2 linked regions of the Kribbella solani genome follow. The protein of the gene in region 1 interacts with the protein of each later gene in a pairwise test. Links are inferred from orthologs where the notes say so. Each region holds a gene or a part of one and is shown in the gene's direction. Other genes may lie near its edges. The genes, in order: leuS and ligA.

Region 1 (15,420 bases):
GCGACGATCTCCAAGGCTTCAGCGACCCGGTCCGTGAACCGCGGGCTTGTTACCGAAACCATGCGCATCCCAACGTGCAGCCGCTCGAGAGCGTCAGCGAAGTCGCGTGGCAGGACGGCCGGGTTCGCGGGCTCGTAGTAGGTCCACAGCGTCACCGCAAACCCGTCACGTTGGTACACCACTGGGTCGGCCCGGGGCTCCAGCGCGGCCGCCGGTGCGCCGGCCGCGGCGAGTTGCTGGGCGAGCTCGATCTCGAACTCTGCGACCTCTTCCCCAACCAGCGCAACCCGGGCGAAGACCTCGGCGGGCGCCAGCCGCAGAGCCAGCTTGTTCGAGTTGTGGAGCACGGTTGCGTCACTGACCGGGAGGCCCAGCTCGGTGGCGATCGAGGTCGCGGCCGCGATCGCGCGGGTGACAGCTGGCTTCTCCATGGCGCGAGTCACGCTACCTCGGCACTCCCACCCTGTCCTCCGAATTCACCGCCCCACAGCAGCCGGCCCGGACAGTCAGGCGTGTACGCGCCCGCGGTTGGTGACCGGGATCTGTGGTGCTCGCTGGGCAATCGCGCTGGCCAGGGCGTCGTACGGAAGGGGCCGCCCGAGCACCTCATGTGTCCCGGGCCAAGGGCACGATGGCCCCCACGCTTTCGGGTTGAGTGGAAGCGCGTTCTCCTCGACCAGCATCACCACCAGCTGCGGCCGCCAGCTCTCCTCGCCCGTGTTGTCCACCTCCTGCCGCTCCACCCGGCACACCCCGCGCACGTCGCCCCACGGGATCACCCGCGCCGGCTCCCCACCGAACGAGATCCCCGCGTCATCAACGGTCAGGAGTACGTCCTCCGCATCCTCCTCGAGCGCGGTGATCGCCCCGACCAGCAGCAGTATCGGAAGACCCACGGCGAAGATCAGCGGCGTACCACCCCAGGCCAGCCAAACAGCCTCCAGCGGTGTACGAACCGACGCGCCGCGGATCTCCTGCACGACAACAATCGCGACCGTCAGCAAAACCATCAGCCCGAAGAGAGCCGTACCAAGGAACAATGCGGTTCGCGTACTACCCAGGCCGCGGCGTTTGACGACGAACGGCTCGGTGGTCACTGACGGCATAGGGGCATTGTGGTTGCTGTCACTCGAAGGCACCAGCGTTCTTGCGGATTCCTCATCATTCCGGTCCTGGCCAGTCGTCCGTACGGATGAAATCGCCGTACCTGACCGCGCATGGACTTTGGTGCGGCCCAGGTGTCCGCAACAATCGCTTCATGCCCGACCGCCAGACCGCAGTCGCCACCCGTCAGCCGTTGCCGCCGCGGACCACCGCGCGGCGGCGGAAGCGGGGTGGCATGTGGCGGCGTGGCTGGTTCATCGCGGTGCTGGCGGTGCTGTCCGCGATGGTGCTGATGTTCCACCGCAGCGTGCCGAACTCGGTGGGCAATCTGGGCAGCCTGCTCGACACCTTCCTGCCCTGGGTCGGCGTGGCCGTGCCGGTGCTCGGCGTGGCGGCGCTGGTACGGCGGTCCGCGACCGCGGGCGTCGCGCTGCTGCTCCCGACGCTCATCTGGGGGCTGATGTTCGGCCACCTGTTGCTGCCGGGCCGTGCTGCCGGCGGCGCGTACGACCTGCGCGTCCTGAGCCACAACGTGGATGCCGCCAACCCGGACCCGAAGCAGACGGCGCAGGAGTTGCTCGCCGCCGACGCGGACGTGGTGGCGCTGGAGGAGCTCACGCCGGCGGACCTGAAGATCTACAAGTCCGAGTTCGCCAAGACGTATCCGTACCAGGTGTCCCGGGACACGGTCGCGCTCTGGTCGAAGTTCCCGGTGGACGAGACGAAGTCGGTCGATGTCGGTTTCACCTGGACCCGCGCGCTGCGCGCCGACGTGGAGACGCCGAAGGGCACGGTCGCCGTGTACGTCGCGCACCTCGCGTCGGTCCGGGTCGGTACCAGCGGATTCACGTCCGATCAGCGCAACGAGACGATCAAGGCGCTCGGCCGGCAGATCGCTGCCGAGAAGGAGCAGCACGTGATCGTGATGGGTGACTTCAACGGCACGGTGAACGACCGCAGCCTGGCGCCGCTGACCTCGGGTCTGCGTTCGGCGCAGGGCGCGGCCGGTACCGGCTTCGGGTTCACCTGGCCGGCCGCGTTCCCGATGGCCCGCATCGACCACATCCTGGTCCGCGGTCTCACCCCGACCAAGGCCTGGGTGATGAGCTCCACCGGTAGTGACCACCGCCCGGTCATTGCCGAGCTGAGAGTTTAAAGGGCGTCTGACACGATCCCCTTCTGGTACGCGTAGCGGACTGCTTCCGCGCGGTGCCGGGCGCCGATTTTGGCGAAGGTGTTGTTGATGTGGGTTTTCACGGTCGCTTCGCTGATGAACAGTTGTTCGGCGATCTCCGGGTTGCTCAGGCCGCCGGCGATCAGGCGCAGCACTTCGGTCTCGCGGGCGGTCAGTCCGTCCGTACCGCGATCCGACGCATCGGGGGACAGGCCCGCGATCAGGCGCTTGGACACCTCGGGGTCGAACGTGGACTGGCCCGCGGCCGTGGAGCGGAGCGCGGCGCCGATCTCGGCGCGGCCGGCGTCCTTGGTCAGGTAGCCGCGCGCGCCGGCCCGGAGCGCGTTCGCGATCGACGCGTCATCGGCGTACGTGGTCAGCACCAGCACCGCCACTTCCGGATAATCGGCGGCGATCCGCGCGGTAGCCTGCGTACCGTCCAGCACGGGCATCCGGAGATCCATCAGCACGACATCCACGTTGCCCTTGGCAACCAGGTCGATCGCCTCGACGCCGTTGGCGGCCGCGCCCGTGACCTCGACGCCGTCGATCAGCCCGAGCAGCGCGACCAGCCCTTCGCGTACGACCTGCTGATCGTCCGCGACGACCACTCTGATTCCGTCACTCATCAGGCACCTCCGCGACCACCAGCCAGTCATCCCCGTCCGGACCTGCTGTCAGCGTGCCACCGATCAGGGCCAGCCGTTCCCGCATCCCTGCCAGGCCGAACCCCTCGCCGTTCGTCGGGCCCTTGTTGCGTACTGACAGCCTTACGCCATCCAGCTCAACCGCTACGGGCTGTCCAGGCGCGTGCTTGGCCGCATTGGTCAGTGCCTCGCGTGCGGCGTTGAGCAGCGCAACGGTCGCACCTGAGTCGAGCTGCTTGACCGCACCGGTGTTGGTGAAGTGGACAGCGGTGCCATGGTCCTTCTCATGCTGCTCAGCCAGTGCAGCGATCGCCTGGGGCAGTTCCGGTACTGCATCTGCCCGTAGCGCAGCCACTGCGTTGCGAGCCTCAGTCAGTCCTTGTACGGCGAGCCGGCGCGACCGTCGGACCCGGTCGAGCGCACCGGCCGTGTCACCACGCTCCTCCAGTAACGCCTCAGCAACTTCGAGCTGGACGCTCAGTGCGCCCAATGAGTGTGCCAGTACGTCATGCAGGTCCCGTGCGATTCGCCCGCGTTCTTCCAGTGTTGCCGCACGGGCATGCTCGCTCTGCGCCAAGCGCGTCTGCTCCAGCAACTGTTCTGTCTGGCGTGCCTGCACCTCGTACTGGCGCCTGTTCAGTCCGAACGCGATCAGTACGGCGGTCCAGAGCAGTTGGGTGAAGAACCAGCTGTCCGACTTGTCGAACCACCAGGCGGACACTACGTACGCCGCGGTGACGCAGACGCCTGCGGCAATGATCGGTCGGTTGCCGTGCCGCGGGAACTGCAGTACGGCGATGTCAGTGATCGATACCAGGACCAGTACGAGTGAGTTGGAGGAATCCACTCCACTGATCAGCCCGTTGGCCACTGCAACGACAGTGAGCAGTACGAAGGCCGTGTACGGGCGTGACGTCATCAGGAGCGTGCCGATGATGAAAACGACCAGTCCGGCACCTAGTACCAGCCAGACCCAGTGCGATGCCGGGTCCGGTCGCGCAGTGGCGAGTACGGCGATCGCCACGCCAGTAGTCAGTACACGGCCGACCCAGCCGCTCTCTCCGTGCGGACGGGTCGGCAGTAGCGCCTTGAGACTCACTGCGGCGTGTACTCCTCGACTGTGTGCGTGGCCTTGCTCTGGATGACCAGGGACTGTGTCAACAGGTTCGCACCGATGGAGACCATCAGCGCGCCGCCGGTGGTGACAGAAGCCCCGAGCAGGTGGCCGACGCCTGCCAGACCGAGCCGGACGACCAGGTAGGCCACCATGATGCCCAGTCCGGGGATTCCAAGCCGGTAGAACACCTTCCCGGCGCGCCGCTCTACCTGCGCGACCCGGCCGGTCGCCACGCCCGCTACCAGTGCGACGACCGCACCGACCACGAGCAGGGTGATCTCGGCGCCGCCGAGACCCAGGTGCCGGTCGTACAACTGGTAGATGCCGATACCGATCACGATCACCGGACCGCGCCAGACGTCGGCGTCGGAGTTCTCCAGCTCGGTCCAGGACAGTCGGCGAACCAGTACGGCGATCACGATGGCGATCACGACAAGTGCGTTCGGCACGGTTCCGAGGCTCATGTCACGGACGGTAGGTCCGGCGGGCTGCCGGCGAGGACCGACCAGGGGTGGAGATCCGGGTGGAGACCCGGCCTGTGCGCCAATGGTTGAAAAGGAGAGTAACGTTCCTCACCGGTAACACCACGAAGGGTCACATCGACGGATCCGGAGGGCCGATGCTTCCGCAACAATCCATCCTCAGACTGGATGCCACCGCGATCGACTACCTCATCATCGCGCTGTACTTCGTCTTCGTCCTCGGGATCGGCTACCTGGCCAGACGCGCGGTGTCGAACAGCCTCGACTTCTTCCTGTCCGGCCGGTCGCTGCCGGCCTGGGTGACCGGCCTGGCGTTCATCTCGGCGAACCTCGGCGCGATCGAGATCATGGGCATGTCCGCCAACGGCGCCCAGTACGGCCTGCCGACCGTGCACTACTTCTGGGTCGGCGCGATCCCGGCGATGCTGTTCCTCGGTGTCGTGATGATGCCGTTCTACTACGGTTCGAAGGTCCGCAGCGTGCCGGAGTTCATGCTCCGCCGGTTCGGCAAACCCGCGCATCTGGTCAACGCGGTCAGCTTCGCGCTGGCGCAGGTGCTGATCGCGGGCGTGAACCTGTTCCTGCTGGCGACCATCGTGAACGTACTGCTCGGCTGGCCGATCTGGGTATCGGTCGTCGTCGCCGCGCTGATCGTGCTCAGCTACATCACCCTCGGCGGGCTGTCGGCGGCCATCTACAACGAGGTGCTGCAGTTCTTCGTGATCGTCGCCGCCCTGCTGCCGCTGACCCTGGTCGGCCTGCACAAGGTCGGCGGCTGGCAGGGCCTGGTGGACAAGGTGAGCGCGTCACCCGGCGGCAGCGACCAGATGTCGGCGTGGCCGGGCAACGCGCTGAGTGGCTTCCACAACAGCTTCCTGTCGGTGATCGGCATCGTCTTCGGCCTCGGCTTCGTCCTCTCGTTCGGCTACTGGACGACGAACTTCGTCGAGGTGCAGCGCGCGATGGCCTCGAAGAACATGTCCGCGGCCCGCCGTACGCCGATCATCGGCTCGTTCCCGAAGATGTTCATCCCGTTCATCGTGATCATCCCCGGCATGATCGCGGCCGTGGTCACGCCCGAACTGGCCCAGTTCAAGGCGAACGGTGGCGGCGAGGTCGACTACAACGACGCGATCCTGCTGCTGATGCGCGACCTGCTGCCGAACGGCATGCTCGGCCTGGCCATCACCGGTCTGCTGGCGTCGTTCATGGCCGGGATGGCGGCGAACCTGAGCTCGTTCAACACGGTGATGTCGTACGACATCATCGAGCGATATCTGATCAAGGACCGGCCGGACGACTTCTACTTGCGTACGGGCCGGTGGGTGACCGTCGGCGGGACGCTGATCGCGATCGGTACGGCCGCGATCGCCTCCGGCTACAGCAATCTGATGGACTACCTGCAGCAGCTGTTCTCGTTCTTCAACGCACCGCTGTTCGCGACGTTCATCCTCGGTATGTTCTGGAAGCGGATGACCGCGACGGCCGGCTGGATCGGCCTGGTCAGCGGTACGGCGACCGCGATCACCGTCTTCGTGCTCTCGAAGAACGGCGTGATCAACCTGCCGGGTCAGGGTTCCAGCTTCGTCGGCGCCGGCGCGGCGTTCGCGGTCGACATCGTGATCAGCGTGCTGGTCAGCCTGGTGACGACGCCGAAACGGGACACCGAGCTGGTCGGCCTGGTGTACTCGCTGACGCCGAAGGAACAGCGCATCGAGGTGGCGGTCGCCGGTGACGGTGGCTGGTACCGCAAGCCGGTGCTGCTGGCCGGGATCTCCCTGGCCCTCACCGTCGTCCTGAACTTCGTCTTCGGCTGACCGGGAGAACCGTCATGGCAGAGAACAAGAAGGCCGGAGCGTTCGACATCCGGATCGTGATCGCGGCCCTGGTCGGGATCTACGGCGTGGTGCTGACGGTGCTCGGCATCGTCGAGAAACAGCCCGAGATCGACAAGGCCGCCGGAATCAACATCAACCTCTGGGGCGGCCTGGCGATGCTGGTGTTCGCCGCCCTCTTCATCCTCTGGGCCCGCCTGCGCCCGATCGTCGTACCCACCGAAGACGAAACGATCGACCAGTAACCTTGCGCGGCGCAGCTACATGTCCGTTTGACGAACATCGGCGTCCGGCCGGGTCCTCCCGGGCGGACGCCGGCGTTCGTAGGCTCGAAGTACCCGATCAGGAGGTACTCCGAGATGACGATCACATCCGAGCGGCCCGAGCTGTCGTCGCTCGCTCAGCAGTACGCGGCCGACGGTTTCGTGCTGGTGAAAGGCCTGCTCAGCAAGGAAGAAGCCGGGTACTACCGGCAGCGCGGCCACGACCTGCTGGCGCGTCTGAACCGTGGCGACGACCCCACCTGGGGAGCTGCCCGCGACATGGCGGACGCACCCACCAAGCTGCAGCACCTGCACGACGCGCAGTTCTATGACGCCGAGTTCTCGAAGCTGCTGGTGGACCCGCGGTTCACCGACGTGGCCGCCGCGGTGATGGGTGTGGAAGACGTCCAGCTGCATCACACCAAGCTGTTCGTCAAGCCGCCGGAGAACGGTTCGCCGTTCCCGCTGCACCAGGACCACCCCTTCTTCCCGCACACGTACCACCGGGTCGGCGCGGCGATCTTCCACTTCGACGACGCACCGGTGGAGAAGGGTTGCGTACGGATCATTCCGGGCAGCCACAAGGACGGACCGCGTGAGCACAGCCCGGAGGGGTCGTACCACCTGACCGAGCCGGGGTTCGACGCGGCGACGCCGCAGCCGGCGGAGGCGGGCGACGTCCTGTTCTTCACGTACCTGACCGTGCACGGCTCCGGTGTGAACACCAGCAACGAGCCACGGACGACCTGGCTGATCCAGTACCGCGACCCGTCCGACCCGCCGACCGTGAAGACCCACGACTGGTCGCTCGGCCAGGGCATGATGCTGCGAGGAGTCGACCCGACCGGCAGGAGCGCTGTTTGACCCTCTCCGACGTTGGGGATGCGGACCGGTTCGTCGACCTCGCTGGACTGTTGGAGTCCTGCGAGGTCGACGGCTTCCACGCGGACTTCCTCAGCTGGGGCCACTACCAGCCGGAGTACTGGCGCAACTACTGGCACACACACTCGTTCCACGAGGTCTGCCTGGCGTACTCCGGGGAGGGCCGCTTCAACAACGGCTCTGTGCAGTACGACGTGCTACCTGGCTCGGTGTTTCTTGCACGCCCCGGAGATGTGCACGAAATCGAGTCGTCACGCACTGCGCCACTGGGAATCGCCTTCTGGGGCTTCACCTTCCGCCCAGTCGATTCCGGCGCCCGCCGTCCTGATGGCGACAGGCACGCGGCCTCCGCTCGGCCCGACGCCTCCGGATGGTCGTCAGGGTTGACTCGGCCCGACGGCCCGGTCATGGCGACTCGGACCGGCTCCTTGCCCTCCCTGATCACCGCACTCGCCACCGAGGCGGCCGCGCCGGTTTCCGGCTACAGCACCGTGCTGAGCGGCCTGGGCGCCGCTCTGGTGCTGGAGACGGCCAGGGCGTTCGCACTGGACGAGGACCTAGCTGTCGAACCAGTGCGCCGTGACAGAGGCTTGCTGGTAGTAGAAGCGATGCAGCGGCACCTACGTGACAACCTGTCTCGTCCCATCACGGTCCGCGACGTAGCAGCCGTCGTGCACCTCTCTGAACGTCATGCGGAGCGGGTGTTCACCCAGCAGACCGGTGCGTCGATCATGTCCACACTGCGCCGGCTACGGCTCGAGCTGGCCGCGCAGCTCTTACTGGACCACTCCTTGTCGGTTACGGCGGTTGCACGGGCATGCGGGTACTCGGACGTACGCCCCTTCTCCACCGCGTTCAAACGGCACTACGGGCGTACGCCGGGCGACCACCGCCGCACCGGCGGAACCGAGTTCCTCTAGTGCTATCCTGACCGCATGCGAGTGAGCCTGCTCCTTACGTAGCCGTACTGGCTTCCAGGCGCATCTGAAGCGCCGGTCGGTACGGCACCCCCTCCTGTGTGAGGGGATTTTTTGTTTCTGGCAGATTTAGGCTCAACACAGACACGAGCGGGAGTAGGACCGTGAGCGAGCAGGTGGACGACACTCCGATTGACCGGGGTGGGTACGACTTCAATACCATGCAGGCCAAGTGGCGCCCGGTGTGGGAGAAGCTGGACCCGTTCAAGGCGAAGGACGACGGCTCGGCGGAGCGTCGCTACGCGCTCACGATGTTCTCGTACCCGTCCGGTGACCTGCACATGGGCCACGGCGAGGTGTTCGCGCTGCACGACGTGCTGGCCCGCTACTGGTTCCAGCAGGGCTACGACGTACTGAACCCGATCGGCTGGGACTCGTTCGGCCTGCCCGCTGAGAACGCCGCCATCAAGCGGAACGAGCACCCGGCGACGTACACGTACGCCAACATCGAGACGCAGGCGGAGTCGATCCGCCGGTACGCGCTGAGCTTCGACTGGTCCCGCCGGCTGCACACGTCCGACCCGGAGTACTACCGGTGGACGCAGTGGCTGTTCCTGCGCTTCTACGAGCGCGGCCTGGCGTACCGGAAGGCGTCGTACGTCAACTGGTGCCCGAACGACCAGACCGTGCTGGCCAACGAGCAGGTCGTCCAGGGGCGTTGTGAGCGTTGTGGCTGGGAGGTCACGAAGCGCGAGCTGACCCAGTGGTACTTCAAGACCACTGAGTACGCCCAGCGGCTGCTGGACGACATGCAGCTGCTGCAGTGGCCGGAAGAGATCCTGCTGATGCAGCGGAACTGGATCGGCCGGTCCGAGGGCGCCTTCACGAACTTCCAGGTCGAGGGCCGCGACGAGCCGATCAAGGTGTTCACCACCCGGCCGGACACGCTGTTCGGTGCCACCTTCATGGTGGTCGCCCCGGACGCGAAGCTGGCCGCCGAGCTGGTCACGCCGGAGCAGCAGACCGCCTTCGACGAGTACCTGACGAAGGTCAAGGCGACCACCGAGATCGAGCGGCAGAGCACCGAGCGCGAGAAGACCGGTGTCTTCCTGGGCTCGTACGCGATCAACCCGGTGACCGGTACCCGGATCCCGATCTGGGCGGCCGACTACGTGCTGGCCGACTACGGCACCGGCGCGATCATGGCGGTTCCCGGTCAGGACACCCGGGACTGGGAGTTCGCCGAGAAGTTCGAACTACCGATCGTCCGTACCGTGCAGCCGACGCCGGACTTCGACGGCAAGGCTTTCACCGGTGACGGCCCGGCGATCAACAGCGCGAACGACGAGATCAGCCTGGACGGGCTGGAGGTCGCCGAGGCCAAGTCGCGGATCATCGACTGGCTGGAGAGCAAGGGCCTGGGCGAGCGGACGATCAACTACCGGCTGCGCGACTGGCTGCTGAGCCGCCAGCGCTACTGGGGCTGCCCGATCCCGATCATCCACTGCCCGTCCTGCGGCGAGGTCCCGGTGCCGGACGACCAGCTGCCGATGGAGCTGCCGGACCTGCGCGGCGCGGACCTGCAGCCGAAGGGCGTGTCTCCGCTGGCGGCGGCCCGCGACTGGGTAGAGGTGGCCTGCCCGAAGTGCGGTGGCGCGGCCGAGCGCGACACCGACACGATGGACACATTCGTCGACTCGTCCTGGTACTTCCTGCGTTACCTGTCGCCGGAGTACACCGACGGACCGTTCGACCAGGGCATGGCCGACCGGTGGATGTCGGTGTACCAGTACGTCGGTGGCAAGGAGCACGCCGTACTGCATCTCCTGTACTCGCGGTTCTTCGTCAAGGCGCTGTACGACATGGGCCTGCTGAAGGTGGTCGAGCCGTTCACCCGGCTGCTGAACCAGGGCCAGGTCATCAACCAGGGCAAGTCGATGAGCAAGTCCCTGGGCAACGGCGTGAACCTGGGCGACATGATCGACGAGTACGGCGTGGACGCGGTCCGGTTGACGATGGTGTTCGCCGGTCCGCCGGCCGACGACATCGACTGGGCGGACATGTCGCCGGGCGGTTCGCTGAAGTTCCTGCAGCGCGCCTGGCGGCTGGCGGGCGCGGTCGAGGCGCCGGTCGGTACCGACCCGTCGACCGGTGATCTGGAGCTGCGGAAGCTGACCCACCGGACGGTGTCCGACGCGGCCGAGCTGATCGACTCGCACCGGTTCAACGTGATGGTCGCCCGGATCATGGAGCTGGTGAACGCCACCCGGAAGACGATCGACAGCGGACCCGGTGCGGCCGACCCGGCCGTCCGCGAGGCCGCCGAGGCAGTGGCGATCCTGCTGAGCCTGGTCGCGCCATACACGGCCGAGGAGATGTGGGAGGAGCTGGGGCACGAGCCGACCGTCGCCAAGGCGGGCTGGCCGGCGGTCGACCCGGCGCTGCTGGTGGAGGACACCGTGACCTGCGTGGTCCAGGTGGCCGGCAAGGTGAAGGACCGGCTGGAGGTCGCGCCGGACATCACCGACACCGAGCTGGAGCAGCTGGCGCTGGCGTCGGAGGCGATCCAGAAGGCGCTGGACGGCCGCGGTACCCGCAAGGTCATCGTCAGGGCGCCGAAGCTGGTGAACATCGTTCCGGCCTGACCCGGAAGCTACGCTGCAGAGATGCGTTCCGAGCTGATCGACGTCGAGACCGGTGGTTCCGAGGTCGTTGTCGACCTGACCAGCAGGTGTGAGCGGTTCGTCGCCGCTGAGGCCCACCAGGCCCAGGGCGACGGGCTGCTGCACGTCTTCGTGCCCCACGCGACCGCCGGGATCGCGATCCTGGAGACCGGAGCCGGCAGCGACACCGACCTGCTGGCGGCGCTGGAGCAGTTGCTGCCGCGCGACTTCGGCTGGCAGCACCGGCACGGTACGCCGGGGCACGGCCGCGATCACGTCCTGCCCGCGCTGGTTCCGCCGTACGCGAGCATCCCGGTGCTGGACGGCCGGATGATGCTCGGCACCTGGCAGGCGATCTGCCTGGTGGACACCAATGTGGACAATCCCCGGCGCCAGGTCCGGCTTTCCTGGCTGCCGGGTTAACGGACCACCGGGTAACTGGTCGAAAGGTATTTTGGTGACTTATCGTGATGTTGCCGGTCGCGTTACGTTCACGAAACACGATGCCGCTTGAATTGTCCGCATGGCAGCCCTGGACACCCTGCGCGACGTCACCACTGAGCTGCTGGTTCGCGCCACCCGGGGAATTTCGGCCGGCAGCCTGCTGAATGCCGACTCGGGCCGCGCCGACACCAGCGCGCGCCTGGACGATTGGGCCGGGGTGCTTTCTCTGTACCCGGCCGATAATGAATCTCCGTCAGCTCGCGCAACTGCTTGAAACACCTTTCCGCGGCCTATTCAGGTGCGGCGGCCCGCGGTTCCCGCGCCGGTCCGCCCCCGCGAAGACACGTCGGTCACGTTATGTTGTGACAGGAACGTGAGGCCTTCAGAGGGGTGACGGGCTGTGTCGGACGCGGATGGCCGGGCGGATGGGCGGCGGGGGTTCGCCGATCTGTTGCTCGACTTGAGGGTCCAGACCGGCCTCTCGCAGGAGGAGCTGGCGGACCGGGCCGGGCTGAGTGTGCGCTCGATCCGGGAGATGGAGGCCGGGCGGGTGGCTCGGCCGCGGAAGGAGTCCGTCCGGTTGCTGGCGGCCGCATTAGGCCTGCGGGACGGCGACACGGACCATTTCCTCGCTGCAGCCGGTCACGGCACTGTGCGTCCGGTCGTACGCCCCGTGTCGCCGCCTGTTGTTTCGGTCGCCGATGCGGCGCCGACCGGGCTGCGCTGGCGCGGTACGCGACCGATCCCGGACGGACTGGTCGGGCGCGAACAGGAGCTGTTCGAGCTCGAGGGACTGCTCCGGCAGAACCGGCTGGTCACGCTGGTCGGTCCAGGTGGAGTAGGCAAGACCGAACTGGCACTAGCCGCGGCTGACCGGTTCTCAGGCGCCGACACCACAGTTGTGGTTGTCGACCTCACCACTGTCCAGCGGGACGCCGCAGTACCGTCAGCCATCCTCGACGCCTTCGGGACTGCCCCTGGCACGTCTGACCTCGACGACGTACTGTCCGGTCGCCAGCCGGGCGATCTGGTCATTGTGGAAGACAACGCCGAGCACGTACTCGACGGGGTGGCCACAGTCGCCAACCGGATGGTCCGTAGCTTCCCGGGCGTTGGCGTACTGGTCACGTCCCGCATCCCGCTCGGTCTACCCGACGAAGTGGTGCGGCGGGTCCAGGTGCTCGGCGTACCCGGCAATGACGAGAACTTCGAGGACATCGCCGCTAGTCCAGCCGTGGAGATGTTCACACGGCGGGTCGCACGGGTCCGTCCTGGCTTCGTGCTGACTCCGGAGAACGCACCGACCGTGGCGAGGCTGTGCCGTCGCCTTGACGGCCTGCCGCTCGCGCTGGAGCTTGCTGCCGCGCGAGCTGGATCGCTGTCGGTCGAAACGATCCTCGCCGCGCTGGACGACCGGTTCCGGTTGCTGTCTGGTCCACGGCGTTTCGGTGCGCCGCATCAGCGCACGCTGGCGGACACGATCGCGTGGAGTGTGGACGCATTGTCCGATCCGGCGCGACAACTGCTCTACCGCGCTTCGGTGCTCGGGTCGCCCTTCACTCTCGAAGCGGTGGCCGGCGTGTGTACGGGTACGCCGATCGACGGGATCGACGTACCGATGCTGCTGTCCGAGCTGGTGGAGAAGTCACTGCTCCAGCCGGTACATGAGTTCGAGCAGTTGTACGGAGCGCGGTACAAGCTGCTGGAGACGATCAGGGAACACGCGTACGCCGGGCTGTCCTCGCAGGGGGACGACCGCACTGAGTTCAGGGACCGGGCGGTGGCGTGGTGCTCCACGTACGTGTCCGGGCTGGACGGGGCCTGGTCGGCACCGGACCGCGACCGGCGGTACCGGGCCGCGCATGCGAACTCCGCGCTGTTCGAGGTGGCGCTGGAGCGGTCGGCTGAGCAGGGGGAGTGGGACACCGCCGCGCGGATTGTGCTTGGGTTCCGGATCGCGTGGCAGTACCAGGCGAGTGTGGCCGAGAGCGGCATCCGGTGGGCGACGCTGTGCGCTGACAACGTGTCGGACAAGGAGACCAGCGGGCGACTGCTGGCGATCGCGGGACGGCTGTCCAGTCTGACCGGTGACATCCGTGGTGCTCGCCGGCACTACGAGGAAGCCCGGACCCGGATTCCTGGCGAGACCGAAATGGGTCTGGTCGCTCGTGGCGGTTGGGTGTCGTCCGGGTCGCATCTGCTCGATACACAGAGCCTGGCCGAGGTACCGGCGCTGGTGGACGACGCACGCAAGCATGGCGACGTACAGCGGTCTGCGACCGTACAGGCGACCTGTGGTCTCGCGCTGCTTCGGTGGGGTCGTCTGGTGGAGGCAAAGGAGCTCCTGCTCGCGTGGGAGGCCGCACTGGTCAATCCGGGCGTGTACGCCGACGAGATCGCGTACATGGCACTCAGCCGCGTCGACCTCGAACTAGGTGACGTAGACGGCGCCCGGCACTGGGCCGTGCTAGCGCGAGACAGCCAGGCATCGGACGATCCGGAGCGTACGAAGGTGGCCGGCTGCCTGGCGATGGTGGAGTTCCACGCCGGACAGTACGACGAGGCGCAGGCGCTGCTCGACCAGGCCGACGCGGACATTCGCGGGCATCGTGGGTACTTCGACTATCTCGTGATGCTGTACCGCTCCCGGCTCGCACGGGCAGCCGGTGAAACAGAGCAGGCGCGGATCGCCGTACGCGACGCGGTGAACCGCCTGCTGCTCGAAGGGCGGGTCGTCTACCTGCTGGAGGTACTGCCCGAGGCTGTCGCGGTGCTGCACGCACTGGGGCGTACTGAACCGGCGGACCGGCTGTGCGGGCAGCTGCTGGCGTGGCAGCGGACCATGGACCCGCCGATGCTGCCGACGGCCTGGGCAGTGCTGCAGGAGTCGTGCGAGCGCGCATCCATGGCTGATGGCTGGCCGGAGACGGATCCGGCGGCTGCCGTACAGCGGCTGGCGAACGACGTACTCGTCGCGCTTTCCTGACGCCGATCTCCCGAAGCTGCCGGGTAACTGCCGGTTGTTCTGCCTCGTCCTGACCTGGCTGCCGGACCAAGAATTACAGCCGTAGGGCAGGTTCCACGAAGCAGAGACCGACACCGGGCGGTACCGGCAGCGAAGGGGCGGTGGACCGTGAAGAGGCCATGGCACATCGCTGACCTGCCGACGAGCGCGGGGGAGGCGACGCGGAGGGCATCCGGCGGCTGGTTGGTGGGGGCGCCGAGCGGCTGCCGAGAGCTCCGGAGTGCTGCGGAGTGCGGATCTGTCCTGCCTGTACCGGACGCCGTGCGCCGTCAGGGCACCGCTTCCGGGGCGGGGTTCCAGCACCGGGTCAGGCACACGACACAGGGGACGAGTGTCACGACCCGGCCGGCGCGAGGACCGGTGGGTTTGGTCACCCACCGGCGGGCCGGCCGCTGGAACCTCCCGGGGACCTCGACGAGCTCGCGGTCAGGCCGGTCCCAAGCGGACCGGATTCGGGGAGTAGCTCGCCGAGGCCCCACCTACGTCAGCTGACAACCAGGGGGAGTCAGCCGAACCAGCCGGGCTACCGACGCACAGGGGACGCCGCTAGCCCGGCCCGAACCACCCAAGGCGAGGTGAAGGCCCCGGAGGGGTAGGCCTTCACCTCGCCACTACCTCACGCTCCACAACCCGCTCGGGCACCGCTCGGCCACGCACGCTTCACGAACCGCTCCTGCGACGCTGCTTCGCCACCTGCGGTCCGCCAGCCTCGCGCAGTCCGCGGCGTGGGCTGCGGCAGTCGCCGGGTCGTGGCAGCTCGCGAGCAGCGGCAGCTCCGACGCACAGACTGACCGCTAAACCGTCCGGTAACCTCGCATCATGTCCGGCAGCGTGCACGTCGTCACCGACTCCACGGCCGGCCTGTCC
Region 2 (15,236 bases), 2.9 Mb from region 1 along the record:
CGACAGCGCCACGCAGGTGCAGGGGGCGCTGCCGGTGTTGGGGCAGTACGGCGCGACCAAGGTGATCGCGCTGACCAACCCCGACCTCACGCAGTACCTGGTGGCTCCGAAGGCCGAGGCGTTGCAGCAGGTCGCGGCCAAGGTCGAACCGGCCGCGATCCTGATCTCCTCCAACGCCGAGGGCAAAGAGATCGCGGCCCGGCTCGCGATCAAGCTGGACTCGGGCCTGATCACCGACGCCGTCGACGTCCAACCAGCCGACGCCGGTGACGCTAGTGGTGCTGGTGCTGGTGCTGGTGGTGCTGGTGGTGCGGTGGCGACGCAGTCGGTGTTCGCGGGGAACTTCACCGTCCGGTCGAAGGTCACCCACGGCACCGCGATCATCACCGTCAAACCCAACGCCGCGACCCCGGAAGCCGCCGAGACGTCACCGGAGGTGGAGGAGTTCGACGTGACGATCTCCGACACCGCGAAGACCGCGCGGATCACCGACTCCAAACCACGCGAGGCCACCGGCCGGCCCGAACTGACCGAGGCCGCGATCATCGTGTCCGGCGGCCGCGGCACCGGTGGTGACTTCGCCCCGATCGAGGCCTTCGCGGACTCGCTCGGCGCCGCGGTCGGCGCCTCCCGCGCCGCCGTCGACTCCGGCTGGTACCCGCACGCCTACCAAGTCGGCCAAACCGGCAAAACCGTATCACCGCAGCTGTACGTCGCGGCCGGTATCTCCGGCGCGATCCAGCACCGCGCCGGCATGCAAACCTCCAAAACCATCATCGCGGTCAACAAAGACCCCGAAGCCCCCATCTTCGAACTCGTCGACTTCGGCGTCGTCGGCGACCTCCACAAAGTCCTCCCCACCGCCACCGAAGAAGTCACCAAACGCAAGTCCTAACCCAGCCAACCGGACCCGGCAATCCACGCCGGCCGCGTAGTTCCCACCCGGCAGCCCGACCCGATCCACGATCGGGCCGGGCTGCCTTTCCACCTCCCAGTGCGCGCGACACTCGGCTCAGTGCGCGTGCCGCTCGGCGGTGGGTGAGGTGGGCACTAGCATGCGGTGGGTGCGGATTTGGGTGAGTGGGGCGCGGGGGAAGTTGGGGGCGGAGGTGTGCCGGCAGCTGGTGGCTGCCGGGCATCAGGTGGTCGAGGCGGACCGCATCGGGCCCGACCCGGTCGACCTGATGGACCGTGAAGCGGTCGCCCGCTCGATGGCCGGATCAGCAGCTGAGTCGACCACTGGGGCGATGGCTGAGCCTGCTGTGGATGCAGTTGTGCATTGTGCGGGGGTTGCCAGTCCGGAGGGCATCGAGCCGGTTGAGTTGTTCGAGGCGAATGGGATCAGTACGTTCAACGCGCTTGAGGAAGCGTGGAAGCTGGGTGTGCGGACGGTGGTGCTCGCGTCCAGTGGTTCGATCTACGGGACCGCGTGGTCGCCCGAGGAGATCGGTACGCCGTCGGTGCCGGTCGACGAGGACACTGAGCTGCGGTACGTCGACCCGTACGCGCTGACCAAGGATGTGCTCGAACGGATGGGCCAGATGTACGCGCGTCGTGGCGTGCAGGTCACCGCGTTGCGCTTCCACTGGATTCTCACGCCGGCCGAAGTCCGTGAGTACATCGCCGACGCGCCGCCGGAGGAGAACCGCCGCAACCTCTGGGGGTACGTCGACCTCGCCGAGGCAGCCCGGGCGTGTGTGCTGTCGCTCCAGCCGCGTACCCACGCCCGCTACGCCGCGCTCCTGATCGCCGCCGAGGACACCGGCCGCCACGAGCCGACCCTCGAACTCCTGGCCCGCCACGCACCCGAAACCCAACTCCGCACCGATCTCCCCGCCCACGCCTCCCTCTACAACTGCACCCAAGCCGCCAAAACCATCACCTGGACCCACCACTCCACCTGGCGCCACCCCTAACGCCCATCCCACTGCGGCTGGCGGGTTGTTTCACCACTGGCGTGTTGCAACCTGCCAGCGATCACATAACCCGTCAGCCGCGGGGCCAGACTGGGTGGCGGGAGTCGGTGCCGGTGCCGTAGTCGGGGTCGCTGCCGCGGACCATCAGCCAGTGTTCGGTGGGCTTGGCCTGGTACAGGCGGAGTTCTGACGCGCCGGACAGTTCGGCCGCCGTATACGAGCGCAGTTCCGGGAAGCGTGCCGCGAAGACCGAGGCGCATCGCTCCAGTTCGTCCGCCGGTACTTCGGTCGCGTACGCCCTGAAGTAGACGGCTGATCCGCCGCCGATCGGCACGCTGGAGTCGAAGATCGCGATGCTGACGTCAGGCCGCGCGGTCAGGTTGCGTGAGTGGGCGGCGTCCGGCGACGACGCCCAGTAGAACGCGTCGTGCCCGTCGGGGGTGAAGTACACCGGTGTCACCCACGGGAGGCCGGCCGCGTCGACCGTACCGAGGGTGAGGTACTTGTTGGCTTCGATGACTGCCGCGGCGCGCTGGTCGAGGATTTCCTGTGTCATCCGCCCAGCATCCCCGACTGCGGGAACATCCGGGCCGGACATACCCTTGAAACCGTTATGACTTCCTCTGACCGTCGCCCGGTGTACCTGGACCATGCCGCGACGACGCCGATGCTCCCGGCCGCGATCGAGGCGATGACTCGTCACCTCGGCCGGACCGGCAACGCGTCGTCCCTGCACGGTTCCGGCCGGGCGGCCCGGCGGACCGTCGAGGAAGCACGCGAGTCGATCGCCGCGGCGCTGGGGGCGCAGCCGAGCGAGGTCGTGTTCACCTCCGGGGGTACGGAGGCGGACAACCTAGCGCTGAAGGGCCTGTGGTGGTCCCGGCTGGCCGAGGACCCGCGCCGCCGCCGGATTCTGCTCAGCGGCATCGAGCACCACGCGGTCCTGGACCCGGCGGTCTGGCTGGCGGGGCATGAGCAGGCCGAGCTGGAGTGGCTTCCGGTCGACGAGCTCGGGCGCGTACGTCCGGACGACGTCCGCCGGGCGATCGAGAGCGACCCGGAGAGCGTGTCATTCGTCACACTCATGATGGCGAACAACGAGGTAGGTACGCTCCAGCCGGTCCGCGAGGTGGCTGCGATCGCGGCCGAGTACGCGATCCCTGTGCACACCGACGCGGTCCAGGCGGTCGGGCAGGTGCCGGTGGACTTCGGTGCGCTCGGGGTGGACGCGATGACGGTGTCGGCGCACAAGGTCGGCGGCCCGTACGGCATCGGCGCGCTGGTCGTCCACAAGGAGACGAAGCTGACGCCGATCCTGCACGGCGGGGGACAGGAGCGCGACGTCCGCTCCGGCACTCTGGACGCACCGGCGACGGCTGGGTTCGCTGTGGCCGTGGAGCATGCGGTGAAGCATCAGGAGGACGAGGGGCGCCGGCTGGCCGAGCTGCGGGACAGCCTGATCAGCGGCATCATCAGTACGGTCCCAGGCGCCAAGCTGTCGGGCGATCCGGTCGGGCGCTTGCCTGGTAACGCACACTTGTCCTTCAGCGGCTGTGAGGGCGACTCACTGCTGCTGTTGCTTGACGCACGGTGCATCGAGGTCTCGACCGGGTCAGCGTGCAACGCGGGAGTCGCCGAGCCGAGCCATGTCCTGCTGGCGATGGGCTACGACGACCAGCGGGCGCGTGGCTCGTTGCGGTTCAGCCTCGGGCACACGAGTACGCGCGCGGACATCGACGCCGTACTGGACAGCATCGGATCGGTAGTGGAGCGGGCGAAGTCCGCCGGTTTGCAGAACGTAGGAAGGAACAGCTGATGCGGGTACTCGCAGCCATGTCCGGTGGAGTGGACTCTGCCGTGGCGGCCGCGCGGATGGCCGAGGCCGGGCACGACGTGACCGGAGTGCACCTGGCACTCAGCCGGAACCCGCAGTCGTACCGTAGCGGCGCACGTGGCTGCTGCACGATCGAGGACTCCCGGGACGCGCGCCGGGCGGCGGACGTGATCGGCATCCCGTTCTACATCTGGGACCTGGCCGAGCGGTTCCACGCCGATGTGGTCGAGGACTTCGTCAGCGAGTACGCGGCCGGGCGTACGCCGAACCCGTGTCTGCGCTGCAACGAGAAGGTCAAGTTCAGTGCCGTACTGGAGCGGGCGCTGGCGCTCGGTTTCGACGCGGTCGCGACCGGGCACTACGCGCGCATCGTGGACACCCCGTCAGGTACGCGTGAGTTGCACCGGGCGGTGGACCCGGCGAAGGACCAGTCGTACGTACTCGGGGTGCTGACGCAGGAGCAGCTGGCGCACGCCTACTTCCCGCTCGGCGACACGGTGAAGACGGAGATCCGGGCGGAGGCCGAGCGGCGCGGGCTGTCGGTGGCTGCCAAGCCGGACAGTCACGACATCTGCTTCATTGCCGACGGCAACACGCCGGGGTTCCTCAGCGAGCAGCTGGGCGAGGCGCCGGGTGACATCGTCGACGCGCAGGGCAACAAGCTCGGTGAGCACCAGGGCACGCATGGGTTCACCATTGGGCAGCGGAAGGGCCTGCGGATCGGTACGCCGGCTGCGGATGGCAAGCCGCGGTTCGTGCTGGACATCAGCCCGGTGGATCGTACGGTGACGGTCGGTTCGCGTGCTGAGCTTGCAGTGGAGCGGTTGACCGCGTCGAAGCCGCGCTGGTGCGGTCCGGCGCCGACAGGCCGGCTGGACGCCAAGGCGCAGCTGCGTGCGCACGGTGATGAAGTGTCGGTGGCTGCTTGGCTGGATGGCGATCTGGTGCAGGTGGAGTTTACGGAGCCGACGTCGGCGGTCGCGCCCGGGCAGGCGGTCGTGCTGTACGACGGCACGCGTGTGGTGGGCTCCGCCACGATTGACTCGGTTCAGCGCGTTACTGCTGCCGTATGACGACCACTGGTCTTGGGTCCGTTCCTGGCGATGACATCCGGGAGTGGATGCGCGCCGTACTCGAGTTGGTGGACATCCCCTTCCTCCCGGAGCTGCCGGCGCGCCCGTACGGGGACATGCTGAGTCGGAGCGTTGCTGTGCTCACTGAGCTGGCGGCTGACCTGCAGCCGGTTGGGTGGCGGCTGACCGGTGGTGGTGATGCACGGGCGAGTCTGGACCAGCGGCGGGCTCGGGCGTTGCTCAAGGAAGACCTGGATGTACTGGAGGAGTACTGCGACGGGTACGAGGGGCCGCTGAAGGTACAGGTCGCTGGTCCGTGGACGCTGGCTGCGACGGTGGAGCGGCCGCGTGGCGACAAGGTGCTGGCTGATCACGGTGCGCGGCGTGACCTGGCGCAGGCGTTGGCGGCTGGGGTGGAAGAGCATCTGGCTGAGGTACGCAAGCGCGTACCGGGTGCTGAGGTGCTGTTGCAGGTGGATGAGCCTGCACTGCCCGCTGTACTTGCTGGTGCGGTGCCGACTGCATCTGGGTGGAGTAAGCATCGGTCCGTTGATGGGCCTGGTGCGGTGGAGCTGTTGAGTCTGTTGACGTCTGCTGCGCCTACTGTCGTGCACTGCTGTGCTGCTCGGCCGCCGATCGAGGTGTTCACCAAGGCTGGTGCCGGTGGGGTTGCAGTGGATGTTTCGTTGCTCAACAACGCGGCGTGGGATCAGATAGCTGTTGCTGTTGAGGCTGGGACGACGGTCTATGCCGGGCTGGTTGCTACGACTGGTGCGGTGCCTGACAAAGAACAGGCGGCTCGGCCACTCATTCAGCGTTGGCGGGAGCTCGGGCTGGACCCTGAGCTGATGAAACAGGTAGTAATCACCCCCGCCTGCGGCCTGGCCGCCGCTCCGTCACCCCGCGATGCCAGAACCCGCCTGAACCTCCTCCGCGCCGTCGCGGACGTCATCGGCGACGCCGCCGAAGCCTGAACCGCGCACGAGCGGCACCCGCCACTCCCGCCGCCGTAGGCGGCGTTCTGTTCGTCGGAAATGTCGGTGGGCGGCGGTAAGTTCTTCCTATGAGTACGGAGGAAACCGCGGGTGCGCCGCCGGAGGTGCGGGAGCGCCACGCCGCGCTGAGCCAGGAGATCGAGGACCACCGCGCGCGGTACTACCTGTCGACTCCGATCATCTCGGACGCCGACTTCGACGCGCTGATGCACGAACTGCAGGGCCTCGAAGAGCAGTACCCGGAGCTTCGTACGCCCGACTCGCCGACGCAGAAGGTCGGCGCGCCGATCTCCACCCTGTTCACGCCGGTGCAGCACCCGATGCGGATGGAGAGCCTCGGGAACGCGTTCTCCGCCGAGCAGATGGAGGCCTGGGCGAAGCGCCTGGAGCGTGAAGTCACCGTCCAGCAGATCCACGACAGCGGCTTCCTCTGCGAGCTCAAGGTGGACGGCCTGGCGCTCGACCTGGTGTACGAGAACGGCAAGCTGGTCAGCGGCGCGACCCGTGGTGACGGCCGGACCGGCGAGGACGTCACGCCGAACGTCCGCACGATCAAAAGCATCCCGAACGAGCTGACCGGCACCGATCTCCCGGCATTCCTTGAGGTACGCGGCGAGGTGTACTTCCGGGTCGAGGACTTCGAGGAGCTGAACGCCCAGCTGGTCGAGGCCGGCAAGGACGTCTTCTCGAACCCGCGGAACAGCGCCGCCGGATCCCTGCGCCAGAAAGATCCACGCGTGTCGGCCGGCCGCCCGTTGCGCTTCGTCGTGCACGGGCTCGGCAAGGTCGAGGGTCACCAGCTCGGCCGGCTCTCCGCGGCGTACGACCAGCTGAAGGCCTGGGGCCTGCCGGTCAGCGACCGCGCCCGCCGGGTCGGCACGCTCGACGAGGTGAACGAGTTCATCGCGTACTACGGCGAGAACCGGCATTCGGTGGATCACGAGATCGACGGCGTCGTGGTGAAGGTCGACGAGGTCGATCTGCAGCGGGCGCTCGGTTCGACGTCGAGCGCGCCGCGCTGGGCGATCGCGTACAAGTACCCGCCGGAAGAGGTGAACACCAAGCTGATCGAGATCGAGGTGAACGTCGGCCGGACCGGCCGGGTCACCCCGTTCGCGCATCTGGAGCCGGTCCGAGTGGCCGGGTCCACGGTCGAGTACGCGACGCTCCACAACGCCAAGGAAGTCGCCCGCAAGGATGTCCGCCCGGGCGACACCGTGGTGCTGCGGAAGGCGGGCGACGTCATCCCCGAAGTGCTCGGCCCGGTGGTCGACCTGCGGCCGGAAGGGCTGCCGGCCTGGGAGATGCCGACGCGCTGCCCGTGGTGCGACACGCGGCTCGCGCCCGCGAAGGAGTCCGATGTCGACATCCGCTGCCCGAACTCGCAGTACTGCCAGGGTCAGCTGCGGGAGCGGTTGTTCTACCTGGCCGGGCGGTCCGCGTTCGACATCGAAGGGCTCGGGTTCAAGGCGGCCGACGCGCTGATCCGGGACGGGCTGATCGCCGACGAGGGCGACCTGTTCGCGCTGACGGAGGAGCAACTGGCCGGGAGCGCGTTCTTCACCACCAAGGCCGGTGCTCTGTCCGCGAACGCGCGGAAGCTGGTGGCGAACCTCGAAGAAGCCAAGGCCAAACCATTGTCGCGGGCGCTGGTGGCGCTCTCGATCCGGCATGTCGGGCCGACCGCGGCGATCGCGCTGACCGAGGCGTACGGCAACATCGACGACGTCCGGGCGGCAAGCGAGGAGCAGCTGGCCGAGATCGAAGGCGTCGGGCCGACCATCGCGCAGGCGATAATCGAGTGGTTCCAGGTGCCGTGGCATCAGGCGATCGTGGACAAGTGGCAGGCGTCCGGGGTGGTGATGCGCGAGGAGCGTACCGGGCCGACGCTGCCGCAGACCCTGGTCGGGCAGTCGGTGGTGGTGACCGGGACCGTCGAGGGATTCAGCCGGGACGAGGCGACCGAGGCGATCGTCGGGCGTGGCGGGAAGGTAGCCGGGTCGGTGTCGAAGAAGACGTCGTTCGTGGTGGTCGGTGACTCGCCAGGGTCGAAGTACGACAAGGCGGTGCAGCTCGGCGTACCGATCCTGGATGCCGCCGGATTCCGGGTGCTGCTGGCGGACGGGCCGGAGGCGGCGGCCGCGGTGGCGACCACGCCGGCGGCCGGTGACGCCTGACGAATTCGGGGCCGACTTGGGGCTGGACGGATCCGGCGGCAACCCTGAGCCGTCGGACTGTTAACTTTTGCACGTCGAGACGTGGGTCAGAAGGAGCAAGCTATGACGACGCCGCCGCAGGGACCATGGGGTCCTGGGCAGCCGGGGGGCCAGCCAGGCGGGCAGCACGGGGGACAGGGCGGCCAGCCGCCCCAAGGCGGTGGACAATCGCCTGAAGCCGGTAGCCAGTCACCGCAAGCCGGTGGGCAGCCCCCTCAGGGTGGGCAGCCCCCTCAGGGTGGGCAGTCACCGCAGGGCGGGCACTCACCCCAGGGCGGCGGGCAGCCGGCTCAGGGCGGGCAGCCGCCTCACGGTGGTGGGCAGCCGCAGCAGGGTGGGCAGGCGCCGCAGCAGGGTGGGTGGCAGCAGCCGCCGGCTCAGGGTGGGTGGGGACAGCCGCCGCAGCAGGGGCAGCCTCAGCACGGGCAGCCGTCGCATGGGCAGCCGCAGCAGCAGGGCGGTTGGGGGCAGCCGTCGCCTACCCAGGACCAGCCGAGCCAGCAGGGCTACCAGCCCGGTCAGTCCGGCCAGCCGGGTCAGCATGGCCAGCCTGGTCAGCAGCAGCCCGGTCAGCAGGGTGGGCAGCAGGGTGGTTGGGGGCAGCCGCCGCAGGGTGGTGCGTACCAGCAGCAGGGCTGGGGTCAGCGTCAGCAGCAGAGCGGTTGGCATCAGCAGCAGGGTCAGCCCAGCCAGCAGCCTTGGCAGCAGGCCGGCCTCGGCGGTCCAGGCGGTCCGGGCGGCTCCAAGGGCCCCGGCGGCATCCCCAAGGACAAGCTCCCGCTGGTGATCGGCGGTGGCGTCGCGGGCATCGTGGTGATCGCACTCCTGGTCTTCCTCGGCATCCGCGCGTTCGGCGGTGACGACACCCCGACCTCCGGGCCGAGCACCACCACGACCGCTCAGCCGACGGACGGCCCGTCCAGCAGTGGCGGCGGTCAGAACGGCGAGCTCGGCAACGCGACCGGTCAGGCCAAGACCGCGACCGAGAAGCTGCAGAGCAACGGCTTCGGCTGTAGTGACCTGTTCAACACGAGTCAGGGCGCGCACCGCGGCTGTTTCAAGTACGACAACAGCACGAAGGCCGAGGCGGTCTTCCAGTTCCAGTCCGACGGCACCATTCTCGCGATCCGGTTCGAGTCGCAGAACGCCGACAACATCAACAACGCCCAGGTCGTCTTCGACCAGATCCTGCAGGCGGTCGGCAACGACACGTTCGGCGGGGATCAGGTGAAGAAGGTCCAGGACGCGGTGAAGTCCGGCCAGAAGTCGGAGAAGGTCGGCAGTACCTGGGGCGAGTTCGAGCTCCGGAACGACGGCGACACGGTCCGGCTGTCGGGGGCGAAGTCCGGTGAGGACTCGCTGGACATCCCGCCGAAGCAGTTCGACACCCAGAAGCCGCAGCTGGTCGCGGCCCTGAAGGGCAAGGGGTACGTCTGTACGAGCTCCTGCACCAAGGAGACGGGCGACTCGAACTACCAGCGGGTGTACTTCTACGCCAGCGACGGCCAGGGCATCAAGGTGCTGCAGATGAGCGCGTCGGGTAGCCCGGGTGACGTGAAGCGGGCGATGCCGACGGTGATGAACGACGCGTTCGGGGCGCTCAAGGGCGGTGACGTCGCGGCGCTGAAGTCGTACATCCAGGCGCACGGTGACGGGAAGTCGTACGCTTCTTACGTGGCCGGCTGGCGGGTCGAGATCCGCGGCAACAACTCGGACAGCTACTCGTCGCAGCAGATCGAGATCACGTACGAGTCGTTCTACGTCTGACCGGTACGGTGACAGGTACGGGCGCAGGGACGGAGGACCGGATGAAGTTCCCCCGGGAGAAGCGGGAGCAGCGGACGGTGGTGACGCCACCGCCCGAGGCGGTCCAGCGCGTCGACGGTGGTGGGGCCTGGGGCCCCACCCAGTTCGACCTCCCGGATCAGAACGGCAGCAACAGCCAGGCGATCCTGATCGTCGTGCTGGTCGGCGTCGTGGTGCTGCTGATCATCGCCGCGCTGTGGGCGTTCGCCTACTTCCAGTTCACCTGATCACGAACAGCCAAGGCCCCCGCTCGATCGACGCGATCGGACGGGGGCTCGCTGTTTTCAGCCAAGCAACCGGTCAGCCAGGCAACCGGTTGAGCTGTCAGGCGGTGGCGCGGATGGTGACCGCGAGTGAGGCCAGGTACGAAAGCCGGGCCACCTCGGAGCCGAGGAATTCGGGTCCACCGCGGCGGCCGATGACCAGGATGCGTTGGTCGGAATCGAGCGGCGCGGCGACCAGTACCGACTCGGAGAGACCCTTGTGCTCGGGCGCTTCCAGCGTGCTCGCCTTCTGCATCGGTATCCACCGGCCGGCCACATCGCCGAACTCAGGTGTCGCGCTGGTCTCGAGCGCGACCTTCACCTCGCTGCCGGTCCCGTCGAGCAAGGCGGCCCAGTCCGCGTGCAGTACGGCGGGTGACTGCTCGACCAGGATGTCGATCGCGTCCGCGGGAGCCGATGTCATCTGCTCGACGGCTTCCAGGTCCATGTGCAGTCCGCCGCCGGCGCCGTACCGGGAGAACCAGATGACCTCGACGTCGTCCACCCCGTTGCAGGCGGAGACGAGCCGGTCGGGCAGTACGCCGGGTGGCAGGTCGACCACGATGTCGTCGACGGCGGTGCCGTTCTCTCGCCGGTGTTCGACGATTTCGATCGCGTGGATGTCGGCATTCACCTCACCGAGGGCGGTGGCGACCGTACCCAGCGATCCGGGCCGGTCCGGGATGATCAAGCGCAGCAGGAACACCGAACGATCATCTCCCAGCCGATCACCTTGCGCGTAACGCCCTGTCGCCGCCCATGTTACAGAGCGGTAGGGACAGACACGCCCGCCCATCTCATCGGGTAGTTGTCCACAGCTTCGGGGACGGGAAATACAGCTGTCACATCCGGCCCACTAAGCTGACGTGCATCACACCGAGAACCTCTTGGTGTTTGCGCTTCCAGCTACTGCACGCATTGGATCAGTTCATGCCATCGATTACCCGCGAAGAGGTCGCGCACCTGGCGCGACTGGCGCGGATCGAGCTCTCCGACTCCGAGCTCGACCACCTCGCGCCGCAGCTCGACCAGATCATCTCCCTGGTCGGGCAGGTCAGCCAGGTGGCGGCGGACGACATTCCGCCGACCTCGCACGCCCTGCCGCTGACCAACGTGATGCGCGCGGACGAGAACGTCCCGTGCCTCAGCCCCGAGCAGGCGCTCTCCGGCGCGCCGGCCGCGGAGGAGCAGCGTTTCCGGGTGCCGCGGATCCTGGAGGAGGACTGATGACCGACCTGACCAGGAAGACCGCCGCCGAGCTGGCGGAGCTGATGACGTCCGGGCAGGCCAGTTCGGTCGAGGTGACCCAGGCCCACCTGGACCGGATCGCCGCCGTCGACGGTGACGTCCACGCGTTCCTGCACGTGGATTCCGAAGGCGCGCTGGCGCAGGCGAAGGCCGTCGACGCGAAGCGGGCGGCCGGCGAGCAGCTGGCGCCGCTGGCCGGGGTGCCGCTGGCGCTGAAGGACGTGCTGACCCAGGAGGGCGTGCCGACCACGGCCGGCTCGAAGATCCTCGAGGGCTGGAAACCGCCGTACGACTCGACGGTCGTCAAGCGGCTGAAGGCGGCCGGGATCGTCATCCTCGGCAAGACCAACATGGACGAGTTCGCGATGGGCTCCTCCACCGAGAACTCGGCGTACGGCACCACGCACAACCCGTGGGACCTGGGCCGCATCCCCGGCGGTTCCGGCGGCGGTTCGTCGGCGGCGATCGCGGCGTACGAGGCACCGCTCGCGATCGGCACCGACACCGGCGGCTCGATCCGTCAGCCGGGGGCCTTCACCGGCACCGTCGGCGTCAAGCCGACGTACGGCGGCACCTCGCGGTACGGACTGATCGCGCTGGCGTCCTCGCTGGACACGCCGGGCCCGTGCGCGCGGACGACGCTCGACGCGGCGCTGCTGCACGAGGCGATCGCCGGGTACGACCCGATGGACTCCACGTCGATCAATCAGGACGTCCCGCCGGTGGTCGCGGCGGCCCGCAACGGTGACGTCGCCGGGCTGCGGATCGGCGTCGTCAAGGAGCTCGGCGGTGAGGGGTACCAGCCGGGTGTCGAGGCCCGTTTCCACGAAGCGGTCGAGCTGCTCACCAAGCTCGGCGCCGAAGTGGTCGAGGTCTCCTGCCCCCACTTCGAGTACGCCCTGCCGGCGTACTACCTGATCCTGCCGAGCGAGGCGTCGTCCAACCTGGCCAAGTTCGACGCGATGCGGTACGGGCTGCGGGTCGGCGACGACGGCGAGAACAGTGCGGAGCGGGTGACCAGCCTGAGCCGCGAAGCCGGGTTCGGCGCCGAGGTGAAGCGCCGCATCATCCTCGGTACGCACGCCCTCTCCAGCGGGTACTACGACGCGTACTACGGTCAGGCCCAGAAGGTCCGTACGCTGATCGCCCGCGATTTCGCGAACGCGTACGAGCAGGTCGACGTGCTCGTGTCGCCGGCCACGCCGACGACCGCGTTCCCGATCGGTGACCGGATCAACGACCCGATCGCCATGTACAAGAACGACCTGTGCACGATCCCGTCCAACCTGGCCGGTAACGCGGCCGCGTCGTTCCCGTGCGGCCTCGCCGACGAGGACGGTCTGCCGGTCGGCTTCCACGTGATGGCGCCGGTGCTGCGCGACGACCTGTGCTACCAGGTCGGTGCCGCGCTCGAGTCGGCGCTGGCCGACCAGTGGGGCGGCGTGCTGATGACCAAGGCTCCGGAGCTGGGGGTGACCCGATGACTGCTGCTGTACTCGAAATCGATGACGCGCTGGCCACCTACGACCCGGTGCTGGGGCTCGAGGTGCACGTCGAGCTGAACACCAGGTCGAAGATGTTCTGCGGCTGCCCGACCGAGTTCGGCGCGCCGCCGAACACCCAGACCTGCCCGGTCTGCCTCGGTCTGCCCGGCGCGCTGCCGGTGGTGAACGCGCGCGCGGTCGAGTCCGCGATCAAGATCGGCCTCGCGCTGAACTGCGAGATCGCCGAGTGGTGCCGGTTCGCCCGGAAGAACTACTTCTACCCGGACATGCCGAAGAACTTCCAGACCTCGCAGTACGACGAGCCGATCGCGTACAACGGCTGGACCGAGGTCGTCGTCGACGGTGAGACGTACCGGATCGAGATCGAGCGCGCGCACATGGAGGAGGACACCGGCAAGTCCACCCACATCGGTGGCGCGACCGGCCGGATCCACGGCGCCTCGCACTCGCTGGTCGACTACAACCGGGCCGGGATCCCGCTGATCGAGATCGTCACCAAGACGATCGAGGTCCCGGGGGAGAAGGCCGCGGCGGTCGCCCGGGCGTACGTGAGCATGCTCCGCGACCTGCTGTTCTCGCTCGGCGTCTCCGACGTCCGGATGGACCAGGGGTCGCTGCGCTGCGACGCGAACGTTTCGCTGAAGCCGAGTGGTTCGACGACTCTTGGTACCCGGACCGAGACGAAGAACGTGAACTCGTTCCGCTCGGTCGAGCGCGCGGTGACGTACGAGATCACCCGGCAGGCGGCGGTGCTGTCGTCCGGCGGCAAGGTTCTGCAGGAGACCCGGCACTGGCACGAGGATACCGGCATCACCACGTCCGGCCGGGAGAAGTCCGACGCCGACGACTACCGGTACTTCCCGGAGCCCGACCTGGTGCCGGTGGCGCCGTCGCGGGAGTGGGTCGAGGAAGTGCGCGCGACCCTGCCCGAGGCGCCGTCGCTGCGACGAGCGCGACTGCAGCAGGAGTGGGGTTTCACCGACCTCGAGATGCGTGACGTGGTGAACGGCAACGCGCTCGAGCCGATCGTCGCGACCGTCGAGCTCGGGGTGACGGCGGCCGCCGCGAAGAAGTGGTGGCTGGGTGAGCTGGCCCGCGCGGCGAACGAGTCCGGTCAGGAGCTGGACGCGCTCGGGGTCGGCGCGGCCGAGGTCGCCGAGGTACAGAAGCTGGTCGACGAAGGCACGCTGAACGACAAGCTCGCGCGGCAGGTGTTCGAGGGTCTGCTCGCCGGTGAGGGTACGCCGGCGGAGATCATCGAGAAGCGCGGGCTGGCGCTGGTGTCGGACGACTCGGCGCTGATCGCGGCGATCGAGCGCGCGATCGCGGCGAACCCGGACGTCGTCGAGAAGGTCAATTCCGGCAAGCCGGCCGCGGCCGGCGCGCTGATCGGCGCGGTGATGAAAGACATGCGCGGCCAGGCCGACGCCGCCAAGGTCCGCCAACTCCTGAACGAAAAACTCGGGATCTGACGTTTGATCTGTTGAGATGCCGGCCCTCGTCTGAGGGCCGGCATCTTCTGTTCAGGCGGCTTTGCGGTGGTCAGCCTCGGGATCGGGGTGTGGGGCGTCGGCTATGACCGTGCGTTCTACCCGGCCGTCGTCCACGTCGGCGGCGTCCGCGAGGAGGGTTTGGGCTACTGAGAGTTCGTCGGCGGGGCAGCGGACCTCGTAGTACGTGGGGACGGTTTCGGTGCTGAACAGTTCCGGGCGGTTGCGGTTCAGGCCGCGGAACAGGCTCCAGAGCGTGCCGACGATGGCCCCGTACACGAACCCCCACAGCAGGACCGCGAAGCTGGTCAAGGTGGTCGCGGCGACCAGCGTGACAAAGACCGCCGCGAGTACGCCGATCAGCGCGCCTTGCAGTGCACCGACGGCCGTGAGCCGCACCACCGGAACAACCCTGCGTCTGCTGGCCTGCCGGAGTCCGGCGCCGACGATGTCCAGGCTCGTCGCGTCCATCCCGTAGCTCCTCAAATACTCAACTGTTCGCTCAGCATCGGGGTAGCTGTTCACTGCTGCGATCACGCTGCTGGGGACGCCAGACGCCTGGCCGGTCGGCATACCGATCTCCTCCTTGGGTCGTGGGGTTCCTTCCACATGTACCAGACGACCGAAGTCCCGAAACGGTTGACTGTCAGGAGGTGCTGAGTGTCACGCGCAGAATCCGGTCGTCGCCGGTCCGCGGCTGACCGCGCCCGTCGGTGTTCGACGTGGTCACCCACAACGAGCCGTCCGGTGCGGGTTCGACCGTCCGCAACCGCCCGTACTGGTTCGCGAAAAACGACCGCGGCTCACCAATTCGCTTGCCATTGGCAACGGGTATCACCCACAGCCGCTGACCGCGCAACGCCGCCATCACGACGTACCCCTTGCTGATC

The links.
Region 2: the proteins of leuS (region 1) and ligA interact in binary tests that used the Escherichia coli proteins (3 or more experiments, as listed by UniProt). The link is inferred for Kribbella solani from one-to-one orthologs.

What each region holds. Positions count from the first base shown.
Region 1 is NZ_JACHNF010000001.1:3,231,508-3,246,927, reverse strand. The notes cover bases 8,233-11,325. They hold leuS (leucine--tRNA ligase), read left to right. Parts: upstream 8,233-8,585; coding sequence 8,586-11,066; downstream 11,067-11,325. Other genes in these bases: HDA44_RS14440 (YjbQ family protein), read left to right, coding at 11,088-11,325; HDA44_RS14450 (helix-turn-helix domain-containing protein), read left to right, coding at 8,233-8,424. Also shown: HDA44_RS14495 (phosphotransferase family protein), read right to left, coding at 1-431; HDA44_RS14490 (hypothetical protein), read right to left, coding at 507-1,106; HDA44_RS14485 (endonuclease/exonuclease/phosphatase family protein), read left to right, coding at 1,259-2,260; HDA44_RS14480 (response regulator), read right to left, coding at 2,257-2,907; HDA44_RS14475 (histidine kinase), read right to left, coding at 2,900-4,024; HDA44_RS14470 (hypothetical protein), read right to left, coding at 4,021-4,506; HDA44_RS14465 (sodium:solute symporter family protein), read left to right, coding at 4,662-6,341; HDA44_RS14460 (hypothetical protein), read left to right, coding at 6,356-6,604; HDA44_RS14455 (phytanoyl-CoA dioxygenase family protein), read left to right, coding at 6,719-7,486; more of HDA44_RS14450, read left to right, coding at 7,483-8,232; more of HDA44_RS14440, read left to right, coding at 11,326-11,507; HDA44_RS14435 (hypothetical protein), read left to right, coding at 11,608-11,802; HDA44_RS14430 (helix-turn-helix domain-containing protein), read left to right, coding at 11,929-14,514; HDA44_RS14425 (DegV family protein), read left to right, coding at 15,373-15,420.
Region 2 is NZ_JACHNF010000001.1:283,405-298,640, forward strand. What follows is about bases 5,532-8,440. They hold ligA (NAD-dependent DNA ligase LigA), read left to right. Parts: upstream 5,532-5,886; coding sequence 5,887-7,995; downstream 7,996-8,440. Other genes in these bases: HDA44_RS01310 (uroporphyrinogen decarboxylase/cobalamine-independent methonine synthase family protein), read left to right, coding at 5,532-5,797; HDA44_RS01320 (hypothetical protein), read right to left, coding at 8,299-8,440. In the rest of the region: HDA44_RS01285 (electron transfer flavoprotein subunit alpha/FixB family protein), read left to right, coding at 1-895; HDA44_RS01290 (NAD-dependent epimerase/dehydratase family protein), read left to right, coding at 1,065-1,916; HDA44_RS01295 (pyridoxamine 5'-phosphate oxidase family protein), read right to left, coding at 1,990-2,472; HDA44_RS01300 (cysteine desulfurase family protein), read left to right, coding at 2,530-3,732; tRNA 2-thiouridine(34) synthase MnmA, read left to right, coding at 3,732-4,823; more of HDA44_RS01310, read left to right, coding at 4,820-5,531; more of HDA44_RS01320, read right to left, coding at 8,441-8,703; HDA44_RS01325 (hypothetical protein), read left to right, coding at 8,818-9,801; HDA44_RS01330 (hypothetical protein), read left to right, coding at 9,843-10,067; HDA44_RS01335 (ACT domain-containing protein), read right to left, coding at 10,165-10,809; Asp-tRNA(Asn)/Glu-tRNA(Gln) amidotransferase subunit GatC, read left to right, coding at 11,034-11,330; Asp-tRNA(Asn)/Glu-tRNA(Gln) amidotransferase subunit GatA, read left to right, coding at 11,330-12,835; Asp-tRNA(Asn)/Glu-tRNA(Gln) amidotransferase subunit GatB, read left to right, coding at 12,832-14,328; HDA44_RS01355 (hypothetical protein), read right to left, coding at 14,380-14,817; HDA44_RS01360 (PQQ-dependent sugar dehydrogenase), read right to left, coding at 14,993-15,236. UniProt on the Escherichia coli protein: DNA ligase that catalyzes the formation of phosphodiester linkages between 5'-phosphoryl and 3'-hydroxyl groups in double-stranded DNA using NAD as a coenzyme and as the energy source for the reaction.